4 regions of the Serratia sp. HNCC26DJ244 genome follow, and region 2 is predicted to be linked to each of the others. Evidence: predicted binding sites of a transcription regulator. Region 2 holds the regulator's gene; each other region holds the start of a gene.
What was found. Region 2 encodes PurR, which represses purine synthesis genes. Its sites were predicted from a motif close to CANGCAAACGTTTGCNTG; they were not measured.
Positions count from the first base shown of each region.

Region 1: the regulator PurR is predicted to act here: its motif matches at 2,543-2,560, upstream of guaB (IMP dehydrogenase).
Region 3: the regulator PurR is predicted to act here: its motif matches at 2,295-2,312, upstream of gltS (sodium/glutamate symporter).
Region 4: the regulator PurR is predicted to act here: its motif matches at 4,141-4,158, upstream of rbsD (D-ribose pyranase).

Region 1 is NZ_JBXUGO010000011.1:58,878-66,380, forward strand. Features, by position in the region: gene guaA (glutamine-hydrolyzing GMP synthase) at 1-916, opposite strand, end outside; gene guaB (IMP dehydrogenase) at 1,019-2,482, opposite strand; gene xseA (exodeoxyribonuclease VII large subunit) at 2,652-4,034, shown strand; gene AC2A06_RS10790 (glycoside hydrolase family 31 protein) at 4,080-6,443, opposite strand; gene AC2A06_RS10795 (hypothetical protein) at 6,493-6,660, opposite strand; gene AC2A06_RS10800 (LacI family DNA-binding transcriptional regulator) at 6,847-7,503, shown strand, end outside.
Region 2 is NZ_JBXUGO010000003.1:269,110-276,612, reverse strand. Features, by position in the region: gene rnt (ribonuclease T) at 1-173, shown strand, start outside; gene AC2A06_RS04345 (Grx4 family monothiol glutaredoxin) at 242-589, opposite strand; gene AC2A06_RS04340 (C40 family peptidase) at 1,049-1,864, shown strand; gene sodB (superoxide dismutase [Fe]) at 2,081-2,659, shown strand; gene cydH (cytochrome bd-I oxidase subunit CydH) at 2,810-2,899, opposite strand; gene purR (HTH-type transcriptional repressor PurR) at 3,589-4,614, shown strand; gene punR (DNA-binding transcriptional activator PunR) at 4,611-5,555, opposite strand; gene punC (purine nucleoside transporter PunC) at 5,685-6,887, shown strand; gene AC2A06_RS04310 (riboflavin synthase subunit alpha) at 7,018-7,503, opposite strand, start outside.
Region 3 is NZ_JBXUGO010000016.1:77,831-85,333, reverse strand. Features, by position in the region: gene fabY (fatty acid biosynthesis protein FabY) at 1-836, shown strand, start outside; gene gltS (sodium/glutamate symporter) at 917-2,128, opposite strand; gene AC2A06_RS13475 (uracil-xanthine permease family protein) at 2,366-3,760, shown strand; partial or broken gene AC2A06_RS13470 (AsmA family protein) at 3,901-5,562, shown strand; gene recG (ATP-dependent DNA helicase RecG) at 5,871-7,503, opposite strand, start outside.
Region 4 is NZ_JBXUGO010000008.1:2,564-10,066, forward strand. Features, by position in the region: gene rbsK (ribokinase) at 1-240, opposite strand, end outside; gene rbsB (ribose ABC transporter substrate-binding protein RbsB) at 302-1,189, opposite strand; gene rbsC (ribose ABC transporter permease) at 1,215-2,183, opposite strand; gene rbsA (ribose ABC transporter ATP-binding protein RbsA) at 2,190-3,695, opposite strand; gene rbsD (D-ribose pyranase) at 3,703-4,122, opposite strand; gene kup (low affinity potassium transporter Kup) at 4,331-6,199, opposite strand; gene AC2A06_RS08525 (ATP-binding protein) at 6,388-7,503, opposite strand, start outside.

The DNA.
Region 1 (7,503 bases), on a different contig from region 2:
CTTCTGGCTCATCAACGCCAGCCAACGCGCTCAGGAAGCGTTGTTCTGCCTGAACATGAACAATATTCAGGCCAAAATGGTCGCCGAACATTTCCAACACCTGCTCCGCTTCGTTCAAACGCAGTAGGCCGTTATCCACAAACACACAAGTCAGGCGTTTACCGATAGCACGGTGTAGCAGCATGGCGGTAACCGAAGAATCCACACCACCGGACAAGCCGAGGATCACATGCTGGTCCCCTACCTGCTGGCGAATACGCTCAATGGCATCGTCAATAATGCTGGCAGGTGTCCATAACGCTTCACAACCACAAATGTCCAATACAAAACGTTCCAGCAGGCGCTGGCCCTGGCGGGTATGGGTCACTTCCGGGTGGAATTGCACGCCATAAAAACGTTTTTCTTCATTGGCCATAATGGCAAATGGGCAGGTATCGGTGCTGGCAACAGTGACAAAATCAGACGGGATAGCCGTCACTTTGTCGCCATGGCTCATCCATACATCCAGCAATGGGTTGCCTGCCGGGCTGATGGCATCTTCAATACCGCGAGTCAAGGCGCTGGCGCTGGTGATTTCCACCTGTGCATAGCCAAACTCACGCTCGTTTGAACCCTGTACATGGCCACCTAACTGTATCGCCATGGTCTGCATACCATAGCAAACCCCCAGTACCGGGACTCCAGCAGTAAAGACATATTCTGGTGCGCGCGGGCTATTAAATTCAGTGGTACTTTCCGGGCCGCCAGAGAGAATAATGCCGCTCGGGTTGAATGAACGGATCTGTTCTTCGCTCACATCCCAGGCCCACAATTCACAGTAAACGCCAATTTCACGCACACGGCGTGCTATCAACTGGGTATATTGCGAACCGAAGTCCAGGATGAGAATGCGATGCTTATGAATGTTTTTTGTCATGTGAGGCAAATTCCAGCAACAGAAAAAAGGGCAAAGAGCACATTGAGGATGAGGAAGGAACTCCCTCCCCCCTAGGCGCTTCTTGCACGAATGGGCGAAATATTAGCCCATGCGGTAATTAGGAGCTTCCTTGGTAATGGTCACATCATGCACATGGCTTTCCTGAATACCTGCACCGCTGATGCGCACAAATTCAGCTTTGATACGCAGTTCATCAATGGTGGCGCAACCGGTCAATCCCATACAGGAACGCAAGCCTCCCATCTGTTGGTGCACGATAGCCTTCAACATACCTTTGTAAGCCACACGGCCTTCAATACCTTCCGGTACCAGTTTATCAGCAGCGTTATCAGTCTGGAAGTAACGGTCGGAAGAACCTTTCGACATCGCCCCCAAAGAGCCCATGCCACGGTAAGATTTGAATGAGCGCCCCTGATAGAGTTCGATTTCCCCAGGCGACTCTTCTGTCCCCGCCAACATGGAACCGACCATCACGCAAGATGCGCCGGCAGCAATCGCCTTGGCAATATCACCCGAGAAACGGATCCCGCCATCAGCAATCACCGGGATACCACTGCCTTGCAACGCCTCTACCGCATCAGCAATCGCGGTGATCTGCGGAACCCCTACGCCAGTCACAATACGTGTGGTACAGATAGAACCTGGGCCAATCCCCACTTTTACCGCGCTAACACCGGCATCCATCAATGCTTTGGCCCCTGCGGATGTCGCCACGTTGCCGCCAACAATTTGTAGCTCTGGGTATTTGGCGCGAGTTTCGCGAATGCGCTGCAACACCCCCTCGGAGTGACCATGGGAAGAGTCAATCAGCAGTACATCCACCCCGGCAGCAACCAGCGCATCAATACGTTCCTCATTACCTGCACCGGCACCCACCGCAGCACCGACACGTAAACGCCCATGCTCGTCTTTACAGGCATTCGGTTTACGCTCTGCTTTCTGGAAGTCTTTTACCGTGATCATACCCAGCAGACGGAAGTTATCATCCACCACGAGGGCTTTCTCAACACGCTTTTCATGCATTTTCTGCAGAACGACGTCTCGTGCTTCCCCCTCTTTGACGGTCACCAAACGTTCCTTCGGTGTCATCACCGCCGTCACCGGTTGGGTCAAATCGGTAACAAAGCGGACATCCCGGCCAGTAATAATACCAACCAGTTGATTACCGTCCGTCACCACCGGATAACCGGCAAAACCGTTACGTGCGGTCAGGGCTTTCACTTCCTCCAGCGTGGTATTCGGTGTAACGGTTTGTGGGTCAGTCACCACACCGCTTTCATGCTTTTTCACACGGCGAACTTCTTCCGCCTGACGCTCGATAGACATATTTTTGTGAATAAAACCCAGGCCACCTTCCTGTGCCAATGCAATGGCCAGGCTGGATTCGGTAACCGTATCCATTGCTGCTGACAGCATAGGGATATTTAGGCGGATAGATTGAGTCAGTTGAGTGCCAAGATCGGCAGTATTAGGCAGAACAGTGGAATGGGCTGGAACCAGGAGAACGTCGTCAAACGTCAGAGCTTCTTTAGCGATACGTAGCATGGGCAATATCTCACCAAGGTGGTTGGGGAAAAGATAAAATATTGCCGCTGCATTATACAGAACGTAACCGATTGCCTCCAGCATTTTCTGATAAAAACTCTTGATTACCCTGCAATGCAAGGTAGTATCAACCGATTAAGTCTCTGTTTTGAAATTTGATCTGGCTCACATGTCGCTACCTACTGCACCCTCAATTTTTACCGTAAGCCGCCTTAATCAGACGGTTCGGCAACTATTGGAAATGGAAATGGGCCAGATTTGGCTCTCCGCCGAGATCTCCAACTTCTCTCAGCCCGCCTCTGGTCACTGGTATTTCACGTTGAAAGATGAGCGTGCCCAGGTGCGTTGTGCCATGTTCCGCAACAGCAACCGCCGTACTACCTTCCGCCCGCAAAATGGCCAACAGGTTCTGGTGCGTGCCAGCATTACGTTGTATGAACCCCGTGGGGATTATCAACTGATTGCCGAAAGTATGCAGCCCGCAGGGGATGGCTTGTTACAGCAGCAATTCGAGCAGTTGAAACAGCGCCTGTCTGAAGAGGGGCTGTTTGAGCAGCAGTTCAAGCAAGCATTACCCAGCCCGGCCAAATGTGTTGGGGTGATCACGTCAGCCAGTGGCGCTGCGCTCCATGATATCCTGCAAGTATTGCAACGCCGCGATCCGTCTTTACCGGTTATCATTTACCCCACCTCGGTACAGGGCGCGGAAGCCCCATTGCAGATTGTGAGTGCCATTGAAACCGCTAACCGCCGCAACGAATGTGATGTGTTGATCGTCGGCCGTGGGGGCGGGTCACTAGAGGACTTGTGGAGCTTTAACGACGAACGTGTCGCACGGGCGATCTTTGCCAGCCATATTCCCATTGTCAGTGCGGTTGGGCACGAAACCGACATCACTATCGCCGATTTTGTCGCTGATTTACGCGCCCCCACCCCTTCCGCCGCCGCCGAGTTGATCAGCCGCAATCAGTTGGAGCTATTACGCCAATGGCAATCACAACAGCAACGGCTGGAAATGGCTCTGGACTACTATCTGGCACAGCGACAACAGCAGTTCACCCGCCTTCATCATCGGTTGCAGCAGCAACACCCGCATTTGCGTCTGGCACGGCAACAAACGCGGCTCTTTAAATTACAACAGCGCTTGCAAGAAGCCATGCAGTGGCAGTTGCGCGGCTGTTCACGCCGCAGTGAACAATTGCAACAGCGTCTGCGGCAACAACAGCCAACGGGTAGCATACACCGGTTACAGCAACGTATTCAGCAGCAGGCCTATCAGTTACGGCAAGGCATGGCGCAGCAGCTTAATACTTATCGTCAACGGTTTGGTATTGCTTGCAGCCAGTTGGAAGCCGTCAGCCCACTGGCCACTTTGTCTCGTGGTTATAGCGTAACGCAAACACCGGGTGGCGATTTACTGAAAACCACCAAGCAGGCGCAAGTGGGTGAGTTAGTGAAAACACAGTTGCAGGATGGTTGGCTGGAAAGCGAGATAAAAACCATCAACGTCACCAAGAAGCGACGTGGTAAAGGCAGCGAGCGGCGTGAATAGCAGTAACCCCTGCCGTTTTTAAATAACGGCAGGGTCTAACATCAATTACAACGTATAGCTGTTACAGCGAGCGCCATTAACCCACAGCTCACGGGTTTCACCCGCAGGTAAAACAATATTCAGCGTTTGCCATGTCGGCTTGAACTGGCCTTCAGTGGTAAAGGTCAACTCAATACGTTGGTTATCAGTCACTGCCTGCCAACGCAGCCACAACGCATTGCCTTGCTGCCAACCATGGCTCTCGCCATCATCTTCAAATAGCAGCCCCGCAGAACGCCCAGTGCCCTTGGTTGGGAACAGCCGCAGTTCACGGTAATTATCGGCAGCAGTATCCACATGGCCCAAGTAGTGAGAAATCGGCAATCCGGCCCCAGCACGTACCAGCAACGGTAAGCGTTCTAAAGGCGCATCCACCACAATAGTCTGACCACCGCTATACCACTGACCGCTGTAGAAGCAGTACCAGCCATCGGTGTTATCCGGTAGATACACCTCACGCTGACGTTGCCCGGGTTCAACCACACTGGCTACCAGCAGGTCACGGCCCATTAAGAAGTCATCCGTCTCACGCAGTGTATTCTGGTCATGTTCATGGTCGAGGAAGGTCGGACGTAACATCGGTTCATCATCTGCGCTAGCCTGCCACAACAGGGTGTAGAAGTACGGCATCAGTTGATAACGCAGATTAATCGCATCACGAATCATCGGCGTTGAAGTGGGATACATCCATGGCTCGTTAACCGTCGCATCATCATTCCATGAATGGATGGTGAAACGGGGATGCATCACACCATTTTGTACCCAGCGTACAAACAGTTCCGCATCAGGTTTATCACCAGAGAACCCACCAACATCGTGCCCAACGTTATATAACCCGGATAAACTCATGCCCACCCCCATACGGATGTTGTAACGCAGAGTTTGCCAATTGGTACGGTTATCACCACTCCAGGTCTGCACGTAGCGTTGCATCCCCGCACAACCAGAACGGGAAATCAGGTAAGGACGCAAGTTTGGTGCGAACTGTTGCTGTGCTTCCATTGACGCGCGCATCATCAGTAACGGCATCACCGGGCGAATATGTTTGATGGCAATCGGTTTGCCAAAACCGTAGCAGCGTGCCTCACCATCCCACACTTCATATTCGTTGTTATCGTTCCAGGTGGAGTCGATGCCCATTTCCAGCAACTGTTCGGTAACCCCTTTCTGCCACCAGCGCACCGTTTCAGGATTGGTGAAGTCCAGGTGCGAACCTTCATCATCCCAGAACACTGAACGTTCAGGCGTGTCGCTTTGCGAGTCACGGATAAACAAGCCCTGATCAGCCACCTGCTGATATTGCGGGTGATCCTGTAGCAAGCAAGGTTTGATATTGGCCGCCAGTTTTAACCCAGCATCGTGGAATGCTTTGCTAAGCATTTTCGGCTGCGGCACTTTGTCGTAGTTCCAGTTAAAGACATAACGCTTGTTATTAATCGAGGTATAACCGGAAGAGAGCTGGAACGAATCACAAGGGATCGCATGTTCACGGCATAACTTAATAAACTGCTGCAGCTGATGTTGAGCATCTGGGGCATCGGTGTAATGCATGGTGGAACCGCTGTAACCCAAACTCCACTTCGGCCCAAACAGGGTTTTACCGGTCAAGCGGACAAAGGCTTTGGTGACATCCAATACTTTAGGCCCGAGGAACATATAATAATCCAGGTCCCCAGCTTCAGCCTGATAACGGCGATAAGCCAAGTGATAGTTGTCGAGCTCATTACCTAAATCCAACCAGCAACTGCTCAGGTTGTCATAGAACAAACCAAAGCTGACATCATCACGGCGAGTAATGGTGAAGGGAATATGTTTGTACAGTGGATCGGTACTGGCTGCGTTATAACCCATCGCATCCAGATTGCGCATCTCAAAACGGCGCCCTGTCCGCTCCAAGTCCCCAGCTTTTTCCCCAAGCCCGTAGTAACGCTCATTTTTGTAACGGCGCTGATAATGCGCGACACCGTCACCATGAGCGTTGAGCAGATATGCGCTGGTTGGGCGGTCAGCCACCAACGGTTGCCACTCACCGGCATCATTGCAATATTCCCACTCCAGCCACAGCGGCTGATGTACCGTAACACGCAGTTTCGCGGTGGCGACGCTCAGGCTTTCCTTATGCTGTTGCAACTGATAACCCGGTAAGGTAAAGCCGTCCACACTCTGGCGATCACGCCCTTGCCAAGGGACATCTTGTTGCGGTGCAATGCTCCAGGTACGATCCAGCGCCAGCTCACCGTGGCACTTAATCAGTACGCGAAATAGATTGTTTTCCAGTACATACAGACACAATAGATGCTGTTTATCGACCAGCAGTTCAATACGGTCGGCATATTGCCCGGCTAGCGTCCAAGTTTTTAACGTTTTCATATCAATCCAACTTAGAGAGTAGGTGAAGGTTTTTTGCCACGTTCCGCGATCAAACCAACCAGGTCAAAAAGCCCATGGCAACAATGCGTTTTTCCGCTGCTGTCACGGTTAATTTCACCGCTACTGGCAGCATTTTTGTGGCGAATCGCAAAGAGATAGCACCATTTTTTCTACCAGGCTTTGATTTAATCGCATTTAAATTGCCATTCAGTTTCAAAACCTGGGCTGATAAATTTAGCCTGCCAAATAGACTAACCAGTGAGGTCTATGAGTGAAATAGTAATTTTTGCAAAAATTCTCACAAATCAAGTAAAGTATTGCCATCGTGCTTATAAGTCGCTTCTTTATAATAAATTTTTTTCGTGAAAATATTTTCATCAACTAATTTGAGCGGAATCACAAAATGAATGGAAAATTAAAAATACAAGAAATCGCCCGGCAAACTGGGCTTTCCATCAGTACCGTGTCACGTGTATTGGCAGGGAAATCCAATACCAGCCCTAAAGCTCGGCAACAGGTGCTGGCCTGTGCCCAACAAAATGGTATTTTGCAGGGGATCTCCAACGGCAGGTTGATGTTGAATAACCTGGCGGTGTTTGCCCCACAACGTGCTTTTGATGTGCGTAGCGACATTTTCTACTACAAAGTGATCCAGGGAATAGCCAGCGCGCTGGCTGAACATGATGTCAGGATCCGCTATTACGGGTTGGAGGAGGAACAAAGCAACAGTGCTCTATTTCTAGAGAAAATGAACGATCCGCAAACGGAAGCGGTGTTACTGATCGGTATTGATGATGAACATATCCATACGCTGGCGGCCGATCTGAATAAACCCTGTATTCTGATCAATTGCAGTGACCACCAGATGCGCCTGGATAGTGTTTCCCCAGATCATCAATTAATTGGCGAGTACTCTGCCAACTATCTGTTCCAGCAAGGGCATAGCCGCATTCTCAATCTGCAATGCTTGCGGCGTAATACCATGGAGCTCCGTCTGGTGGGGATCAAACAGGCTTACGCGCGGCATAATGTTCCCTTTATTGATAGTCAGCATCTGGTC
Region 2 (7,503 bases):
AAACGGTTCTCGCTAAAGCCTGTATTACTGCGGGTATCGCGTTTGATAGCAGTCAGGCACACTCGGCGTTGTATGATACCGAGCAAACCGCCCTGCTATTCTGCGAATTGGTTAACCGCTGGAAACGCCTGGGCGGCTGGCCAATTACCGGGGACCTGACGGAAAAATCTTAAGCTCAGAGCAGGTTTGTTCCCTGCCTATACCAGGCAGGGAATGATTATCACTTAATATCTGCTCACTGTTATGGCTGTATCTCTTGCTGATCTTTGTATTTTTCAGCCGTTTGTTTGATTAATGGTTGCAGTTCACCACGCTGATACATCTCAACAATGATATCGCAACCACCAATCAATTCACCGTCTACCCATAATTGTGGGAATGTTGGCCAGTTAGCATACTTAGGCAACTCTGCACGAATATCCGGGTTTTGCAGAATATCCACATAGGCAAAGCGTTCACCACAAGCGGAGAGTGCCTGCACAGCCTGAGCAGAAAAACCACAACTGGGTAATTTCGGCGAGCCTTTCATATACAATAGAATGGGATTAGTGGAGATTTGCTGCTGAATTTTTTCAATCGTGCTCATTATTGCTTCCTCAAGCTATACCATGGCGACAAATACATCATACGGATATTGTAGCGGTAGCAACAGACCAAGAAAACACTATCTTTTGCATGGGTATGCTCCCTCCTCCGCCCTATACTTAAGTGATTTGATTGATTTGACACAGTGCGATGAAGGTTAAATAGCATTTATGCGCGCCCTAATGTTAAGCCAAGGCGGTGAGACTTATCCCTATGGTAAATATTTTTTGACGATCTGTGATTGATGAATAATAATTTTCAATGCTACTGCTGCACGCAATTTGATCTTTCAATGTGCTATTTTTTGACCTGATAAAAAGTCATTAATGTTTTCTCACAAAATAAATCATTATTTATGAGATCAATAGCACGTTATATGGTTAACTTCGGGATTATTGTACTCGGATTTAGCCAGTACATTATTTATACATTTTCTGTTTGAGCCAAGGTTGGTAATATCGACATGCGGTTAATTACAACATTTTTAATGCTGCTATTCACACAACTGTTCTTTAACCTTGCCCATGCTGCGCCGCGGGCTGATGTTTCTGCTGAGCAACGCAAAAACCACGTTAAGCAAGCTCAGCCAAATGCTGGTAAGAAAAAGAAAGCCGATAAAACCAGCAAAAAAGCAAAGCTCGCCTCTCCACCAAAAGCAGTAAAAGCGTCATCCTCTGCAGTGAAGACCAGCAATAAAACCAGCAGCCTGAAGTCAAAAACTAGCACCCGAAAAATCGCCGGTACTAAAGTGACCCCCAGCAAAAAAGGAAAAACAAAGGGTTATGGCCGTCATCGTGAAGCCGGTAAGGCTACGGCAAAATTGCTGACACAGGAAAAAACACTAAAACTTAGCCCTGAGCACAAAAAACGTTTTCAGCGTGCCAAGCAAACCGCCGTCAGTAAGCTGATGGGACAAATGGGTAAACCTTATAAGTGGGGAGGCTCATCACCAGGTACAGGGTTCGATTGCAGTGGTTTGATCTATTACGCCTACAAAGACGTCGTCAAGATCAAAATGCCGCGGACTGCTAACGAAATGTTCCACTTACGTGATGCCGCCCCTGTCAAACGTAGTGAATTGGAAACAGGTGATCTGGTGTTTTTCCGTATCAATAATCGCGGCACTGCGGATCATGTTGGTGTCTATATCGGTAACGGCAAGTTTATCCAGTCGCCACGCACGGGTGAAGAGATCCAAATCACTCAGTTGAATAATGACTACTGGCAAAACCACTATATTGGTGCCCGCCGTGTGGTTACACCTAAAAACATCCGCTAATCCACCTACCTGGCTGAGTAGTTAAACTCAGCCTCTCCTTTTTTTCTCTTGTTATTTAGTTAGTTACTCAATTAGTACACATTGGATCTTTTATTCACTCGGAAAGTTGATAAGATTAACAACTATGAAATATCTATAACAATTCTGTGTTTCCTCTCTCCGCGGCTCTGACTGGCGCTAACGAGAGAGAACTCTGTATATAAAAAGGAGAAAGCAATGCCGTTTCAATTACCTGCACTACCGTATGAAAAAAATGCGCTTGAGCCTCATATTTCCGCTGAAACTCTGGAATACCACTATGGTAAACACCATAACACCTATGTGGTTAACCTGAATAACTTAGTGAAAGGTACCGAGTTCGAAGACAAAACCCTGGAAGAGATCGTCAAAACTTCCACCGCTGGTATCTTCAACAACGCCGCACAGGTATGGAACCACACCTTCTATTGGCACTGCCTGTCACCACAAGGCGGCAATGAGCCAACGGGTGCTGTCGCTGAAGCCATCAACAAATCTTTCGGTTCTTTCGCTGCATTTAAAGATCAATTCACCGATGCCGCAATAAAGAACTTCGGCTCCGGCTGGACCTGGCTGGTGAAAAAAGCTGATGGTTCACTGGCAATCGTCAGTACTTCCAATGCAGCAACCCCACTGACTGGCGCTGACAAGCCGTTATTGACGGTTGACGTTTGGGAACATGCTTATTATATCGACTATCGTAATGCACGCCCTAAATACCTGGAAAACTTCTGGGCGTTGGTCAACTGGGCATTTGTAGCAGAAAACCTGGCTTAATCGCAGGCAATTGCTCAGAGAACAGTGACCTATAGAGCTGTTACTCATAAAGCTATTACCAATAAAGAAGGCGCGGAATTTTTCCGCGCCTTAATTTATTGTACTCGTCATTAACATTGCTGTGGCTGACCGCCCAGCAACCTGAATGAACTAATTCAATGCGGCAATAAGGCCGAACGTCACAATCATTACCAATGCACAGCAGGTGGTAAACAATGACATCTTCAAATTGGTATCCATAAACGTCTCCCTCTCTATGATCTTCGTCGTACTGTAAGTGGTATGGTTCCTGGTTGCCCTGTCGTGACGTAGCTGCCTTAGTAACCGGGGGGCTGCTTACTGATTTGCCCCGTTATGACTACTTATTGTTACTGCTCATTGCGACTACTCATTGCAACCGGAATAAACTCAGGTATGTGGTTACTCAAGCATAAGCGACGCAGCCAATACAGCAAATCATTTTTCCCACAGTTCGTGACTTATCTCTTGTTATCCCAGTAGTCTATGCCCCCATTACAATCTAAATGACGGCGTATCCGTTATGGCTCGAATAAACTTGATGTTAAATACATGATTAGCTCTTCCACTTTGCTGCAATATACGACAAAATCGCCCATTCATAACCGCATACCGGTGTAATGCCCTCCTGTTTAAGCGACTGACGAATTCAGTACTAAAAACTCAGTTTTCGCTTATCTAAATAGCTATGCCTCCAGGTGGGTATGATGCAGGTTAGCTGAGCGTTGAGCGCATGGATGCGCGATACGAGCCCCCACGGATGGGTTCACGGCGTGTCAGCGTTCCGCATCGTGCCCACAAGCCAGATGCTTAACGTGAAGCGACATCAGGTACGGTTATCTAGACAGGTAGGCAAACGATTAACATCATACCTACATAATGGACATGTAGGTTTAGGAGTCATTTTTTACATGGCAACGATTAAAGATGTAGCCAAGCGCGCGGGCGTTTCCACAACGACCGTTTCACACGTTATTAATAAAACGCGTTTCGTCGCCGAAGAGACTAAGGTAGCCGTTTGGGCTGCAATTAAGGAGCTACATTATTCGCCCAGTGCAGTGGCCCGTAGTCTGAAGGTTAATCATACCAAATCGGTGGGTTTGCTGGCGACCTCCAGCGAGTCCCCCTACTTTGCCGAAGTGATCGAGGCAGTAGAAAACAGTTGCTATAGCCAAGGCTATACCTTGATCTTATGCAACTCACACAATGATTTGGACAAGCAACGAGCCTATCTGTCGATGCTGGCGCAAAAACGCGTTGATGGCTTGCTGGTAATGTGCTCCGAATATCCAGAGCCTTTACTGGAAATGCTGGAAGATTACCGCAATATCCCTATGGTGGTCATGGATTGGGGCAGCGCACGCAAGGATTTTACTGATACCATTATTGATAATGCTTTTGCTGGCGGTTACCTGGCTGGCCGTTATCTTATCGAACGTGGGCACCGGGATATCGGCGCGATTCCTGGCCAACTTTCGCGTAATACCGGCGGTGGACGTCATCAGGGATTCCTCAAAGCGCTACAGGAAGCACATATCGACATCCGCGAAGAGTGGATCGTTCAAGGTGATTTCGAGCCGGACTCTGGTTACCAAGCCATGCACCAGATCCTGTCGCAAAAGCAACACCCAACCGCCGTTTTCTGTGGCGGTGATATTATGGCGATGGGTGCCATCTGTGCTGCTGATGAACTGGGGTTGCGCGTACCACAAGATATTTCGGTGATCGGGTATGACAATGTGCGTAATGCTCGCTACTTTACCCCGGCACTGACCACTATCCATCAACCCAAAGAACGCTTGGGTGAAATGGCCTTCACCATCCTGCTGGACCGCATTACCAGCAAGCGTGAACAATCCAAAGTAATCGAAATTCACCCAACCCTGATCGAACGCCGTTCCGTCGCCGATGGTCCTTTTATCGATTACCGTCGTTAATCGCTCACGCCGGGAAGCTGCAGACTTTCCGGCGAGTTCTCGCTCAGCCATTCCTGATTAAGCGTTTCACTGTCACCCAGATAGTTGAGTAACCAAGACATGGCGGGTGACTGCGCTTTTTGCTGCCAGGTAAGGCAACAAGCACTCGGAGGAAAGGGTTCACGCAGTTGTAACTCCACCAACTCTCCGCTTTGTACCAACGGTAATACCCGGTGGGCTGGCGCCATGCCCACACACAAGCCACTACATAGGCAATCTACCGCAGAAATCCAATCAGGCACCATTAAGCGCCGTTGGTTATCCAGCGACCAAGTTACCCGTTTGGGTAAATTCCGTGATGTATCCTCTAACACCAGCGAAGGGTAAGCGCGTAATTGCTCATCACTGAGGGGGCCTTTCATCGCCGCCAAAGGATGACTGGCGCTGACCACACAAAGCCAATTGATAAAGCCCATATCACGGAATGCATAGCCCCCCCCTACGGGCACAGCGCGTGTCGCACCGATAGCCATATCCACACGGCCATCAACCAAGGCATCCCATACCCCATTAAACACCTCTGGCTGCAGCACCAACTCCATATCAGAAAAATGGTGATAAAAATCCAGTAATAGCTGGCGGCTACGCTGTGGCTTTACAATCAAATCAACTGCAATTCTTAACTGACCACGCCAACCATTAGCAACCTGCTGGCACTGTCGACGCGCATCAAGCATTTTTTTGATAACAACTCGCGCCTCTTTAATAAACAGTGAGCCCGCAGGTGTTAATTCCACATTACGGTGATGGCGCACAAAGAGAGGGACCGCCAACCATTGTTCCAGTTGCCGCACGGTATAGCTCACCGCCGAAGGAACACGATGTAATTCCTGTGCTGCTGCGCTGAAACTCCCGGTACGTGCTACCGCATCAACGACATCTAACGAGTATTCAGACCACATAGTGATATTCTGCCTTCAAATTTTTTAATAGCACCTTGCAAATAATACCGTTTCACAACTAGAGATCCAGCCGTATACACTTGCCGCCGCTAAAAAAATCTGCGTAACATAATTTTAACGAGAAATACCATGCGAAATTTTGGATTTATGTTTTATCTTGCTGGCCTCAGCATGTTGGGGTACCTGGCTACCGACATGTATCTGCCGGCATTTGGTGCTATGCAACAGGAGTTGCAGATTTCCCCTGGGGCCATCAGTGCCAGTTTGAGTATTTTCCTGGCCGGGTTTGCCTTTGCTCAACTGCTGTGGGGGCCCTTGTCAGATCGCCTGGGGCGTAAACCGGTGCTCTTGGTTGGCCTAGTGCTATTCGCCTTCGGTTGCCTGGGTATGTTATGGGTGGAAAACGCAGTCCAACTGTGGTCACTGCGCTTTCTTCAAGCCATTGGGGTCTGTTCTGCTGCAGTCACCTGGCAAGCCATCGTGGTGGATCGCTACCGCGACGGTAAGGTCAACCGTGTTTTTGCCGCTATCATGCCGCTGGTCGCCCTCTCCCCCGCATTAGCACCACTCTGCGGTGCCTGGTTACTTAATCATATGGGCTGGCGTGCCATCTTTATTGTATTACTTGCCATCACATTATTATTGCTTATTCCTACCCTATTACTTAACGATCACAGCCGATTGGTACCCTCTACTGACAAACAACCCGGCAGCAGTTTCTATCAGATTTTAAAATCCCCGCGATTTAGCGGCAATGTGATGATTTTTGCTGCCTGTTCCGCCAGCTTTTTTGCTTGGCTGACTGGCTCACCATTTATCCTTGGTGATATGGGGTATAGCCCAAATGATATTGGCCTGAGCTATGTTCCGCAGACTCTGGCTTTTTTGCTGGGTGGATACAGTTGCCGCAGTGCCTTGAGTCGTATTTCCGGTAATGTCTTGTTGCCTTGGCTGCTGCTCGCCTATGGCTTCAGTATCCTGGCTTTATATTTACTGGCGACATTAACGGAACCCACGTTAACCACTCTGCTGATCCCATTCTGCTTTATGGCCTTAGTTAACGGTGCCAGCTACCCTATTCTGGTCAGTAATGCGCTCATGCCATTCCCTGAAAGCAGTGGTAAAGCCGCTGCATTGCAAAATACCATCCAATTGGGGCTATGTTTTGTTTCCAGTTTGCTGGTCTCGGCATTTATTAGCCAACCGTTGGTAGCAACCGTCACCATCATGCTCACTACGGTATTTTTGGTCGCTTTGGGCTATGTGATCCAACTTTATGGCGTCAATGAAAAACAGCGACGTTTACAACAAGAAAGTGCAGACTCAATCTGATGATGAGATGACTTTTGCCGAGCGCGATAAGCTATGGCAGCAAGTGTTTAGTGTCAAAGGCACCAAACACTTTGTCGGTCGAATAGTCGCAGCCCGGTCAAACCAGGGCTGCTTTAATCACTCTTAGGATTTACTGGGCTACTGTATTCGCTGCTACAGCCATAGCGGCTTCGCGGCTGGCAAGTACCCGCTCAACGGTATCAACCACGGCCTGGGTCTGCGGGTCGATCTCGATATTCACTTTATCGCCAAGGCGTCGCTTGCCCAACGTGGTACGCTCAAGGGTTTCCGGGATTAAGTGTACGCAAAAGCGGTTATTAACCACCTCACCAATGGTCAGGCTAATACCATCAATGCCGATATAGCCTTTATGCAGCACATATTTCATCAAATCATGTGTTGGCATCCGTAACCATACTTGACGGTTATTTTCCGAGGTGAAAATCTTGGCAACTTCAGCGGTGCAAATAATATGCCCAGACATTAGGTGACCACCAATCTCATCATTGAATTTGGCCGCCCTTTCGACGTTAACCTTATCGCCAAGTTTGAGATCACCAAGATTGGTCAAGCGTAACGTTTCTTTGATCAAATCAAACGTCACTTGGTTACCGTT
Region 3 (7,503 bases), on a different contig from region 2:
AGGATGCCTACGATGCGATGGCACATCACCAAATGGTGGTGGACGAGAATGACCGTATTGTGGCGATAGGGCGTTTATCTATCAATGCTGATAATGAAGCGGCGATTCGTTTCCTGGCGGTGGATTCCACGGTGCGAGATAAGGGGCTGGGGACCTTGGTGGCGATGACGCTGGAGTCGGTAGCGCGTCAGGAAGGGGTTAAGCGGGTGGTTTGTAGTGCTCGCGAAGATGCCGTCGACTTTTTTGCCAAATTGGGGTTTGTTAATCAAGGTGAAATTACCACGCCACAAACCACGCCTCTCCGCCATTACCTGATGATTAAGCCCGTGGCGACACTGGATGATATTTTACATCGCCCCGATTGGTGCGGGCAGTTACAACAAGCCTGGTATCAACATATTCCTCTCAGTGAAAAAATGGGTGTGCGTATCAGCCAGTATACGGGTCAACGTTTTGTCACCACGATGCCAGAGATTGGCAATCAGAATCCGCACCATACCCTGTTTGCCGGGAGCTTATTTTCTTTGGCAACCTTGACTGGCTGGGGGCTAATCTGGTTGCTACTGCGTGAACGCCAACTGGGTGGAACCATTATTCTGGCAGATGCCCATATTCGTTATAGCAAACCTGTCACTGGTCGGCCCCGGGCAGTGGCTGATCTCAGTTCGCTGAGCGGTGACCTGGCTCGTTTGGCACAAGGCCGTCGGGCGCGGGTGCAGGCAGAGGTACACTTATTCGGTGGCGATGATAAGGGGGCGGTGTTCGAAGGGACTTTTATGGTATTGCCTGCAGAATCAAACGTTATCTTGGATAAAGATGTTTTGGCAGAAGATTGAAGAAATAAGTTAACAGCCAAGGACTTGCTGATATTTACCCGTCGCCAATCAAGGGACGACGGGTAACCGACCAAGGGGATTTAGCTAACTGCAGAGAACATCGGCAACGTCAGATACAGCTTAATCATGATGGCATTGACGATATCGATAAAGAACGCTCCAACCATCGGTACCACTAAGAATGCCAGATGTGAAGGACCGAAACGGTCAGTAATCGCCTGCATGTTGGCGATGGCCGTTGGGGTCGCCCCCATACCAAAACCACAGTGACCGGCAGCCAGCACCGCAGCATCGTAGTTTTTACCCATCACGCGGTAGGTGACAAAGATGGCATACAGCGCCATCACCAACGTCTGTACTGCCAGAATGGCCAGCATCGGTAAGGCCAATGAGGCCAATTCCCAGAGACGTAGACTCATCAGCGCCATCGCCAGGAACAACGACAGGCTGACGTTGCCCAATACCGACACTGCCCGCTCAAAGACGGTGTAGAAGCCGGTGGCTGACAGGGTGTTACTGAGGATCACACCAATAAACAGGACACAAACGAAGATGGGAAGTTCAAACGCGGTACCTTTCAATAAACCAGCGACAAAATTCCCGGCGGTTAAACAGATAGCAATCATGGCGATGGTTTCCACCATCACCAGTGAGGTAATCAAGCGAGCACTTTCCGGCTTTTCAAACCCACTCGGCTGTGTACTGTCTTCTGGCGTTCCCTCTGGGGTTGCGGAGTTCTTCACCAGATAACGGGCCACTGGGCCACCAATCAGCCCGCCGAGAACCAAACCGAAGGTGGCGCAAGCCATCGCTACTTCAGTCGCATTCTCAAACCCATAGCGTTCAATGAACACTTTACTCCAGGCTGCACCGGTACCATGGCCACCAGAAAGGGTAATTGAACCAGCAATCAGACCCATCAATGGATCCAAGCCCAACATTGTCGCCATACCGATACCGATGGCATTTTGTACCACTAGCAACCCAATCACGACGAACAAGAATATGACTAACGCCTTGCCCCCCGCTCGCAATCGAGCCAGGTTGGCATTCAAACCGATAGTGGCAAAAAAGGCCAGCATCAGGGGGTCTTTCAGCGACATGTCAAAGCTGATTTCCCAGTTGGCTACTTTCTTCATCACCAGTAGCGCTACTGCTACCAGCAGACCACCAGCGACGGGGGCAGGTATCGTGTATTGTCTAAGTAGAGGAATAGAGCGTACGCATTTGCCACCTAGGAGCAGAACCAACGTGGCCGCGACTAATGTGCCATAAGTATCGAGATGAAACATCTAGGTACCCCGTGTAATAAAATAGATACAATAAAATAATAAGTTATAAAATTCGAACAGCTTTTTAACTTAACGAGTGCAGGATTAGAAGTAAAAACGCCTAATAATACAAGGAAAAATGAATAAAAATGCGACATCAATAAAATTATTGGTATAAAAACAGAAGTGCGCAACCGTTTGCTTTTGTGACAAGGATCATTAAAATACGTTCTTTTCTGTTTCTTGGAATGCGACACCATGACCACCCACTCTGCCGAACTTGATGCTACAGCAACCGCATCGACAAACGGCCCACGCACTAGTGAGCTGATTTATCACCTGGAAGATCGTCCCCCCCTGCCACAAACGTTGTTTGCTGCCGGCCAACATCTGCTAGCCATGTTTGTGGCGGTGATCACCCCAGCGTTGTTGATCTGCCAGGCACTTGGCCTGCCAGCACAAGATACTCAGCATATTGTCAGCATGTCACTGTTTGCTTCCGGGTTGGCTTCTATTTTACAAATCAAAACCTGGGGGCCAATCGGTTCTGGCTTGTTATCTATTCAGGGCACCAGCTTTAACTTTGTCTCGCCACTGATTATGGGTGGCTTGGCGTTGAAAAATGGTGGGGCAGATATCCCTACCATGATGGCAGCCCTGTTTGGTACCTTGATGGTGGCATCATGTACCGAAATCCTACTGTCCCGGGTGCTGCATTTGGCGCGCCGTATCATTACCCCGTTAGTTTCTGGCATTGTGGTGATGATCATCGGCCTATCGTTGATTCAGGTCGGTTTAACCTCTATTGGCGGTGGCTACGCAGCGATGGAAGCGAATACCTTCGGTGAGCCAAAGAATCTGTTGCTGGCGGGTTCGGTACTGGCGGTGATTATTCTACTTAACCGTCAACGTAATGCTTATCTGCGTATCGCTGCTTTGGTGATTGCGATGGTGGTAGGTTATCTGCTGGCCTGGGCCATGGGTATGCTACCGGAAACTCAGCCGGTCGCTCAAACCGCCGTCATTTCCATTCCGACACCGCTCTATTACGGTTTGGGATTTGACTGGAACCTGCTGTTACCATTGATGTTGATTTTTATGGTGACGTCACTGGAAACCATTGGGGATATTACCGCCACCTCTGACGTTTCTGAACAACCGGTTAGTGGCCCACTTTATATGAAGCGCCTGAAAGGGGGCGTGTTGGCCAATGGCTTGAATTCAATGTTATCGGCGGTATTCAATACTTTCCCTAATTCCTGTTTTGGTCAGAATAATGGCGTGATCCAACTGACGGGTGTCGCCAGCCGCTATGTCGGCTTTTTTGTGGCACTGATGCTGATTGGCTTGGGGTTATTCCCGGCCGTTGCCGGTTTTGTGCAGAATATTCCTGAACCTGTGCTGGGTGGCGCGACCATTGTGATGTTTGGCACCATTGCTGCTTCCGGTGTTCGTATCGTTTCTCGTGAACCCCTGAATCGTCGGGCGGTGATGATTATGGCGCTATCACTCGCCGTCGGTATGGGGGTTTCCCAACAGCCATTGATTCTGCAATTTGCACCTGACTGGTTGAAAACCCTACTTTCTTCCGGTATTGCCGCCGGTGGTCTAACGGCGATTACGCTGAATTTGCTGTTCCCACCAGAGAAATAAATACGGCAATCTGGTATAAAACGGCCGCAAGTACTTTACTTGCGGCCGTTTTTTATTACCCTTTTCATCACGACTCTTGAGCTGACGAGCTAATTGCGGCATAAACAGGGTATCTTTTCTCACCTCTACGGATCCGCACGATGAAATTTATCAGAAAACTGTTGCTGACTTTCCTGCTACTGATTGTGCTTGCCGTGGTAGTGATTTACCTTTTGGGCCAAACTCATTGGGCTGCAGGCTGGTTGAGCCGTTGGGTCAGTGATAACAGTGGGTATCGCCTGTCGGTAGAGAAAATCTCGCACTCCTGGAATCATCCGGGGCAAATCAGCTTGGAAGGTGTGACCTTCGCTCAAGCCAACCAACCACAGACGCTGGCGGCCAAGCAGGTAGATCTGGTATTTAGCTCACGACAAATCACTGAGCCTGGTTTTTTTGCCAGTGTGACACTACGGGATGGTTCCCTCAATGTACTGCCGCAACAGGGGGTCTCATTACCCATTCAGGCGGAGGTATTGCAATTAAGCAATATGGCACTGCAATTCAACCATAATAGCTGGCAGTTTAACGCCCAGGCGGTCAATGGCGGTATCAATCCATGGCAACCTAAAACCGGCTATTTATTCGGTGAAAATAACCAATTTCAGGTTAGCGCGGGTTCAATGGTATTGAACGGTATTCCTGCCTCACGGGTATTGGTACAGGGTGAAATCAGGCAAAATCAGTTGATGCTGAATAATTTTGGTGCCGATCTGTCCCAAGGCGACCTCACCGGGGTGGCTAGCCGTGCCGCCGATGGCAGTTGGTTGGTGGAGAGTTTGCGCCTAAGCAATGTACGCCTGCAAGTCCCGTTAACATTGAAACAGTTCGGCGAGCATTTCAAGGTGCTGCCTCCGGTGACAGTGAAGCGCTTTGATTTAATCGATGCACGTTTGGAAGGGAAAGAGTGGGCGGTTAACGATCTCGACCTATCGTTACAAAATATCACTTTTAAGCAAGGTGACTGGAGTAGCCAAGAGGGTTCGCTCAACTTTAATGCGGGGGATATTATTAATGGCAAGTTTCATTTAATCGACCCGATTATGAGCATGACTCTCTCTACGGCGGGTATTACCATTCAACAATTCACCACCCGTTGGGAGGGGGGATTATTGCGTACCTCCGGCAACTGGTTACGGGCGAATAAACGTTTGCAGTTGGATGAGTTGGCGGTAGCGGCACTAGAATATACTTTGCCGATTAACTGGCGTGGGTTGTGGTTGCGGCCATTACCCGATTGGTTAGCTGAAGTCTATGTCGGCAAGATGACCACTAATCGTAATCTGCTCATTGATATCAATCCTGATTTTCCTTTCCAGATCACGGCATTGGATGGTTCTGGTAACAACTTGCTATTAGCCCGTGATCACCAGTGGGGAATCTGGTCTGGCTCGTTACAACTCAATGGGAGTGATGCCACTTTCAATAAGGTCGATATTCGACGCCCCTCTTTGACGCTGCAGGCTGATGCTCAACAAATCAATGTGACTGAGTTGAGCGCCTTTATGCCGGAGGGTTTGTTAGAGGCTAAGGCCAGCATCAGTCAGCTCCCTGGTAAGCCGTTTACCCTCTCCTTTAATGGCCGTTCAGTGCCTTTAAATACGTTACAGCAATGGGGATGGCAACCGGTTCCATTGGAAGGTGATGGTAATCTGCAATTAGAGTTGAAAGGGTTACTTAACGGCGATGGGCCATTCAAGGCTTCATTACAGGGGCATTTACAGGCGCTCAATAAAGAAGGGCAAACCCTGGAGCAATCATTGCCGGAAAAATCATTACCGGAACAGCCATTGCCGGGACAGCCATCGCCGGAACAGCCATTGCCGGGACAGCCATTGCCGGAACAGCCATCGCCGGAACAGCCATTACCGGGACAGCCATTACCGGAACAACCATTGCCGGGACAGCCATTACCGGGACAGCCATTACCGGAACAACCATTACCGGAACAGCCATTACCGGAACAGCCATTGCCGGCACAGCCATAACCCTAGTTACGCTGTTATGGTAACGCCTGTCATAACAGCGCCTAAATGTGCTCAAGTTGCCGTTGGACCACGGCATCCTGTTATTACTAGGCATTGGAATAACGGGTGGTTTCCGGTAGCCAGCGTTCAATCAGGGCGAGAGCATGTTGTGGATAGTGTTGGTGAATATGGCGTGCAACGCGTTGAACTTCCGGGATTATGTGCTGATCACGCAACAACTCGGCGACTTTGAACGCCATACTCCCGGTTTGACGGGTGCCGAGTAATTCACCAGGCCCGCGAATCTCTAAATCTTGCTGAGCAATGACAAACCCATCATTACTGTCACGCAGGACTTGTAGGCGTTTCTGGGCAGTTTTGCTCAGTGGGGTTTTATAAAGCAGCACACAGTGTGAGGCGATAGCGCCACGACCAACACGGCCACGTAATTGGTGAAGCTGTGCCAAACCCAGCCTTTCCGGGTTTTCAATAATCATCAAACTGGCGTTGGGAACATCGACACCAACTTCAATCACGGTGGTGGCCACTAATAGCTGTAATTCACCCTGTTTGAATGCCTGCATCACCGCTTGCTTTTCTTGGGCTTTCATCCGGCCATGTACCAGTGCAACTTTCAGTTCTGGCAGGGCAGTTTGCAACTCTTGCCAAGTGGCCTCTGCCGCCTGGGCTTCCAGTAAGTCTGACTCTTCAATCAGTGTACAGACCCAATAGGCTTGGCGGCCTTCCTTGATACAGGCGTTTTTTACCCGCTCGATAATATCAGCGCGGCGCGTATCAGGGATGGCCACGGTGGTTACCGGGGTACGGCCTGGGGGGAGTTCATCAATGATTGAGGTATCGAGGTCGGCATAGGCCGTCATCGCCAGCGTGCGTGGGATGGGGGTGGCCGTCATAATCAACTGATGGGCGTGGAACCCTTGCTCTTCGCCCTTTTCCCACAATGCCAGCCGCTGGTGTACACCAAAGCGGTGTTGTTCATCAATAATCACCAAGGCTAGGCCATTAAACTGCACCTGCTGCTGAAAAATGGCATGGGTACCGACCACCATCATTACCTGACCGCTGGCAATGGCTTGTTGTTGAGCAAGACGTGCCTTGCCTTTCTGCTTTCCTGCCAGCCAGCCGACTTCGATGCCTAATGGTTCAAACCATTGGCGAAAATTATTGGCATGTTGTTCAGCCAGCAATTCCGTCGGTGCCATCAGTGCCACTTGTTTACCATGGACGATGGCTCGCAAGGCAGCCAGCGCGGCAACCAGCGTTTTACCTGAACCGACATCACCTTGTACCAAACGCATCATCGGAAAGCCTTTTTGCATATCGGCTTCGATATCTGCCACGACTCTGTTTTGTGCATTGGTCGGTGAAAAGGGGAGTTGGGCGAGGAACGCTTGTTTCAACCGGTCATCTGGTGCCAGTGAAGGGGCCAGGTAACTTTGTGCCCCGGCACGTACTGCCAGCATGCTAAGGTTGTGTGCCAATAACTCTTCGAGGATCAGGCGTTTTTGTGCGGGGTGTTTACCCTGTTCCAAATCAATTAGTTGAATATCAGGTGGTGGGCGGTGCAGAGTATGTAGCGCCTGCGGCAGACTGACTAAACCGTGACTCAATTCTGCCGGTAATAGCTCAGCAATGGCGCAGGTATCCAGTTGTTCCAATGCCTGATCAGTTAACTTCCGTAGTGTGGCCTGGCGAACACCTTCCGTAGTGGAATAAACC
Region 4 (7,503 bases), on a different contig from region 2:
GCGATCAGTAACCAGTTGTTGGCGAATACGTTCACCAATATCATCGGCGCCAACACAGGCAATAAAGACAATATCAGCCCCACTACGCCCAGCAGCGACCGCCTGATTAGCGCCTTTGCCACCAAAAGCAACTTTATACTGCTTGCCTATCACCGTTTCGCCCGGCAAAGGAAATTGTTTTACATTGAGGATATGGTCGGCGTTGATACTGCCTAACACCACCAACTTGCCAGTTTGCATCGCATTGATTCCAGAAAATTACGCGCCATCGTGATAACCACATTGATGGCGCAGAGATGACTTATTTAGTGATCAGTTTCAAGTCAACCGGAATAGTGGCTGGAACCTTCTCGCCTTTCAGTACTTTATTGGCAGTTTCAACACCCATTGCACCAATCTGCTCTGGACGTTGCGCCACGGTTGCAGCCATTTTACCGCCCTCTACCGCTTTCACCCCATCATCAGTACCATCAAAACCCACTACCACAACATCCGTTTTACCGGCAGTTTGCAATGCACGTAATGCACCCAGCGCCATCTCATCGTTTTGAGCAAATACAGCCTGCACATCTGGATGAGCTGTTAGCAGGTTTTGCATAACGTTCAGGCCTTTAGTGCGATCAAAGTCTGCAGGTTGGCTAGCCAGCAACTTAAATTTGTGTTGCTCCAGTGCTTGTTTGAAACCTTCGCCACGCTCACGTGCTGCAGAAGTCCCTGCGATACCTTCCAATTGGATAACTTTGGCATCAGCACCCACTTTCTTAGCAATAAAATCACCTGCCATTTTACCGCCAGCACGGTTATCAGAGGCGATATGACTAACAACATCACCTTTAGATGCCATACGGTCCAATGTAATAACCGGGATCTTGTTCATATTAGCCATCTTGATGGCATTACCTACCGCATCAGAGTCTGTCGGGTTAATCAATAATAGTTTTGGGCTCTGTACCACCAGATCTTGCACGTTTCCCAGTTCTTTTGCGGGGTTGTTCTGAGAATCCAACACCACCAGGTTGTAGCCCAGTTTGTCAGCTTCTTTTTGTGCACCCTCTTTCATGGCAACAAAGAAGGGGTTATTAAGGGTAGACACTACCAGAGCAATAGTATCTTTTGCCAAAGCATTAACACTCAAAGTTGCAGTCAACGCAAAAGCTGAAACTAAAGTTGCCAGTTTTTTCATTTTCATGGTCGATATTCCTGTAATGGAGAGGTTACTTGCTACTTTTGTCATCTACCAAAACCGCCAGCAAAATAACCACTGCCTTGACGATCATTTGGTAGTAAGAAGAAACACCCAACAAATTCAAACCATTGCTCAAGAAGCCAAGGATCAGCGCCCCGATCAGTGTACCAACGATCCGCCCTTTACCACCCGCCAGGCTGGTTCCCCCCAAAACGACCGCAGCAATGGCATCCAGTTCATAACCGGTACCTGCCGTGGGTTGTGCCGAGGATAAGCGTGCTACTTCTATCACTCCCGCCAGGGCAGCTAACAACCCGCACAGTGAGTAAACGATGATTTTCACTCTATCGATATTAATGCCGGAAAGACGAGTTGCGGCTTCATTGCCCCCCAAAGCATAGATATAACGGCCCAGGCGGGTATGGTGCAGCATATACCATGCAGCAATAAACACGATAGCCATGATCCAAATTGGCGTAGGTACCCCCAACGGACGGCCAATACCAAACCAGCCAAAGGCATCAGCAACATCAGTAAAACCGGTGTTGATCGGGCTGCCATTGGTGTACACCATGGTGACACCACGGAGTAACAGCATCATCACCAAGGTTGCAATAAATGCCTGAACTTTACCTTTGGCTACAATAAACCCGGTACCGGCGCCTACAAGAGCACCTAATGCCAGCGCAGCAGCAACCGCAGCGACGGCATTGATTTCAAGCCCTACCATAGAGGCAGCTATCGCACCGGTCAGCGCCAGTAATGAGCCTACTGAGAGATCAATACCAGAAGTGAGGATCACCAACGTCATCCCGACCGCCATAATGGCATTCACTGATGTCTGCTGTAGGATATTGAACAGGTTATTGACAGTGAAAAAATTCGGGCTCATTGAAGAAACCACGGCAATCAGCACCAGCAGCGCTATCAGTGATTTTTGCTCCAACAGCCACTCTTTACTAAACCAGCGCTTAGCCGCGACAGTCTGTGAACTCATATCTGATTACTCCTGCTTTACGCCGTATTGCTTGCCGACAGCGGCAGCCATCAGCACTTCCTGGGTAGCCTGTTCAATTGGGAACTCTCCGGTGAGATGACCTTCATGCATAACCAAAATGCGATCACTCATTCCCAGTACTTCAGGCATTTCCGAAGAGACCAGAATGATGCTCAACCCTTCCTGCTTAAACTGATTAATTAACTGATAAATCTCTTTCTTCGCCCCGACATCGACACCACGAGTAGGTTCATCAAGGATCAACACTTTTGGCCGAGTCATCAAACCGCGAGCTATCGCCACCTTTTGCTGATTTCCGCCGGAAAGTAACCCAATAGGCTGTTCCATTGAAGGGGTTTTTATATTGAACAAACGGATAAAATCACTCACGGCGACTTGTTCATCTGAATGCTTCAAGCTACCACCAGCACGGCTGAAATAACGCAGGGCAGTAAGCGACATATTTTCCTTTACTGACATCCCCAGTACCAGGCCATCACGCTTACGGTCTTCAGAAATATAGACGATGCCGTTTGCCAGACCATCTTGGGGAGAGTGGGTGATCACATCATGACCATCCAGATTCACTGTGCCACTTTTGCGCGGTGCAGCGCCATATAGGATTTTCATTAACTCGGTACGGCCAGCACCCATCAAGCCAGCAACACCCAAAATCTCACCGCTATACAGAGTAAAGCTGACATCATTAACACCCGGGCCGGAAACATGGCTAACTTGCAGACGTTTTTCACCTCGAGGCAAGTTCAGGCGTGGATATTGCTCTTCCAATTTGCGCCCAACCATCATTTCAATCAGCGTATCTTCCTGCAATTGAACAACCGGCTGTTCAGCAATAAACTGCCCATCACGGAAAATGGTCACATCGTCGCAGATTTCAAAGATCTCTTTCAACCGATGGGAAATATAAACAATGCCACACCCTTCGGCTTTCAGCTCATTGATCACATTGAACAGAGAGGCAGTTTCAGTGTCGGTCAGCGCATCGGTAGGTTCATCCATGATGATAACTTTAGATTCAAAGCTCAACACTTTGGCGATTTCCACCATTTGCTGATCACCAATCGACAGTTCCCCGACCAGACGGTGGCTGCTATAACGCAGGTTGAGGCGTGCCAGCAGTTTGTCCGCTTCGGCATACATACGTTTCCAGTCAATGCGGCCAAACCGATTGACAAACTCACGCCCCAAAAAGATATTTTCAGCAATGGTTAGCTGTGGGATCAGGTTCAGTTCCTGATGAATGATGCCGATGCCCGCCTCCTGCGAATCCTTCGGCCCATTGAAGGTCACTTCTTTACCAAGATAGTACTGACTGCCAGCATCTTTGCTGTAAATACCAGTAAGCACTTTCATCATGGTTGACTTTCCGGCACCGTTTTCCCCCACCAACGCCATTACCCTACCTGGGTAAACGCTGAGGGCAGCGCCAGAAAGTGCTTTCACGCCGGGAAAGGCTTTATCAATCCCTTTAAGTTCCAGTAAAGGTTGCATAAATGCCTCAGAATGTTACGCCGGCGCAGAGGATCACATTCGCATAAGGCGAACATTCTCCACTGCGTATCACCGCCCGGCTATGTTCAGTTTGCACTTTAAAAGCACTATGGCTGATATAGCTTACACTGATGGTGTTTCCCTGGAGTTGGCCAATTTGTTTTAGTTGAGCCAGTAACATTTCATGGAGCGACGGATTATTTTTAACAATCTCTTCCGCCAGAATAGCGCTTTCTACCTGCATTTCCTGCGTGACCACGCCGACAACCTGTAAGAATGTCGGCACCCCTTGAGTCAGAGCCAAGTCAATACGCTGCGTTGTCGCCGGAATCGGCAATCCTGCATCGCAAATCGTGATCTGATCAGTATGTCCGAGGCGAGATACAACCGCAGAAACATCACAATTCAGTAGTACGCCTTTTTTCATTTTTTAGATTAACTCCAACAGCGAAACGTTTCGCTCACCATAGAGTTTAGAAAAATTTCTGAGAAAGACAACTCAATAATCGAAAAAATGTGATCGCCATCGAAACGTTTCGCTTACCTGGTTAATTTCATTCAAACTACCGTTTACCTACCTCTGTAACTTGAATGATTCGATGACAAAATTTTATTTAATTAATAAATTCAGATTGTTATATTTCCACTTGGGTACCCAGTTCTAGAACTCGATTAGGTGGGATCTCAAACTGATCAGCAGCCCTCAGCGCGTTACGGCTTAATGCAATAAACAATTTCCCCCTCAGTAGCAAATACCAGGGGCGTTTACTCAGTATCAGTGACTCATGGGACATAAAAAACGATGTTTCCATCATTCGGCAAGGTAACCCTTCCAATCCGCAACGGTGAAAAATATCCTCAACATTAGGTCTTTCACGCCAACCATAGCGAGCGACAACACGCCAGAAAGTCGGCGATAACTGTTCAATTGTCACCCGTTGGACATTAGACACATAGGGGGCATCTTCGGTACGCAAGGTAAGCAGGACAACACGTTCATGTAATACTTTGTTGTGCTTTAAGTTATGTAGTAACGCAAATGGAATGACATTAATCGCACGCGACATAAACACCGCCGTTCCAGGAACGCGAACCGGGGGAGATTTCTCCAATGAAGCTATCATTGCTTCAAGAGAGTTACCGTGTTCGTGCATCTGACGCAACAAGCGAAAACGTTCACTTTTCCAAGTTGTCATGATAATGAACATCATCAATGCCATCACCAGTGGCAGCCAACCGCCGGAAAAGAGTTTCATCGCATTGGCTAAGAACATAGGAACATCTATAATCAGCAATATCAGTAAAATACTCAGTACAAAATAGCGGTTCCAATGCCAATTTTTAATCGCAACGCAAGTAATAAGAATACTGGTCAACACCATGGTGCCAGTAACAGCGATACCGTAAGCCGCTGCCAGATTACTGGAGTGTTCAAAACCGACAATCACCAAGATGACAGCAAGATAGAGTGTCCAGTTAATCACCGGGATATAAATCTGGCCAGACTCCATCTCCGAGGTATGAATAATACGCATCGGCGACAAATACCCCAGACGTACCGCCTGACGAGTCAATGAAAACACGCCGGAAATGACCGCCTGAGAAGCGATAACTGTAGCCAATGTGGCAAGAATCAGCAAAGGAATCAGGGCCCAGTCAGGAGCAAGCAAGAAGAACGGATTTTTGATGGCCTCGGGTGATTTCAGCAGCAAGGCCCCTTGACCGAAATAATTGAGTACCAATGAAGGTAACACCACCGCAAACCAAGCCAAACGGATTGGAAATTTACCAAAGTGGCCCATATCGGCATACAAGGCTTCCACTCCGGTAATTGCAAGAACCACCGCTCCCATGGCAAAAAAGGAGACTGTCTTATATTCAACAAAGAAGTTGAATGCCCACTTAGGGTTGAGGGCCTGCAACACTTCAGGATTAGCAATAATACTGCGCACACCGAGTAACGCCAACGCGATGAACCACAGCAACATTACTGGCGCAAAAAGTTTGCCGACGCTGCCGGTACCATGCTTTTGGATAGCAAATAATAGAGTCAAAACCAGAATGGACAAAGGAACGATATAGGGTTCGAGTGAAGGTGCTGCGATTCCCAACCCTTCAATTGCCGACATAACCGATATCGCCGGGGTAATTACCACCTCGCCATAAAAGAAGCTGCCACCAACCAAACCCAGAATAACCAATAATGACGTGGTACGTGCCGATGTATTGCGCCCGGCCAACGACATCAAGGTCAGAATACCCCCTTCACCCGCATTATCTGCACGCATAACGTAAGTGAGGTACTTCAAAGAAACGATAACAATCAACATCCAAAAAATAAGAGATAGAAACCCGAATACCACATCAGGACGGACCTCAAAACCATAGTGCCCAGAAAAACACTCTCTTAAGGTATAGAGCGGGCTGGTCCCTATATCACCATAAACCACCCCAATTGCTGCCAGAGTGACTGCCGATAACGGCTGCTTGTGTTCAGTATTCATAATTTTTTTGCTAGCTCAACCAACTATCCCTACCAAAAAATACCCCAGTTGTTTCACGTTACGTAAAAATCCGCAAACACTAGGGACACACTGTATGCATCATTTAACCTGCATACCTATGCTTATCACTGATGATAAAAATAAACAAAATATGAATAACCCTGTGGGCTCCTACCTTGATGGAGCAGTTACCACTTTGAAGGTAAATACTGGATATAATACAAAGGCATCACCATGTTGGTTTGCTCTAATGGTGAAGAACCTTGCGTACCAGTTAATTTAAATGTTTTTCTTGGTGCGCACTTTTCTATATAGGAGGCCAGCGATTTAGCGCGTGTCCTTTTGCCGCTTTTTACTTCTATTGGGACAATATTGCCCTCATCATTTGAGATAATGAATTCGATTTCTGCGCGAGCATCATTCCACGAATAGCTAGGGTCAACGCCAATGGCAGCAAGCTCTTGTTGTACAAAATTTTCAGCTATATAACCTTTGTACTCATAGTGTTGCTGTTTAATTTCTTTATAACTGCTGCCCAACATATGGTTAAGCAAGCCCACATCAAACAGAAATAATTTAACCTTATTTTCTTTTTTGTAGGCAGCAAGTGGGGCTTTGGGCGTACCTTCAATGGGGTAGTTAGCCAGCGCCAAACGGCAGCATCTTAACCAGTGGATAGCGGTTTCAAAATCGCTATAGCGATATTTACGGTTATGGACGTTTTTAAACTTAAAGCGTTTAACCGACTCATCTAAAACCAGGGAAAGCTGCGCGGGTATGCTATTGAACACTGACTCAATCAATGTTGCATCAACCTTACCGGCGTATTTAGCAAAATCACGTTGGTAGCCTGCGACTAAATCAGCATGAATTTTAGCGACCTTTGCAACGCGCTCTAAAATGCCCAACTCTTTGAATTGGTACCACGCGACAACCGCTTCCGGCATGCCACCAGTAAAAAAGTAATCCGTCAGCTTATCCATCAATTTGCTATGCGCTGCGGGAGTACTAGCTTGCGTATCGAATGCCTTGATCAACGCCGATTCTTTTGAGGCATAAATAAATTCTTGGAAGGTAAGTGGGCGTAAATTGTATTGCTCGACCTTGCCAACAGGAAAGGCGTTAAGCAAACCGATGTTGGAGCCGCTTGCCGCAACAAAGTACGTCGGGGTTTTTTCTGCAAAATATTTAAGCGAGGTAACCGCACGCTCGCACTCACCAATCTCATCCAAAACCAGCAAGTCGGTTTCCGGGTTAAACGATTGGTTGGTGATAAGTTCAATATTCATCAACAACTCATCTGG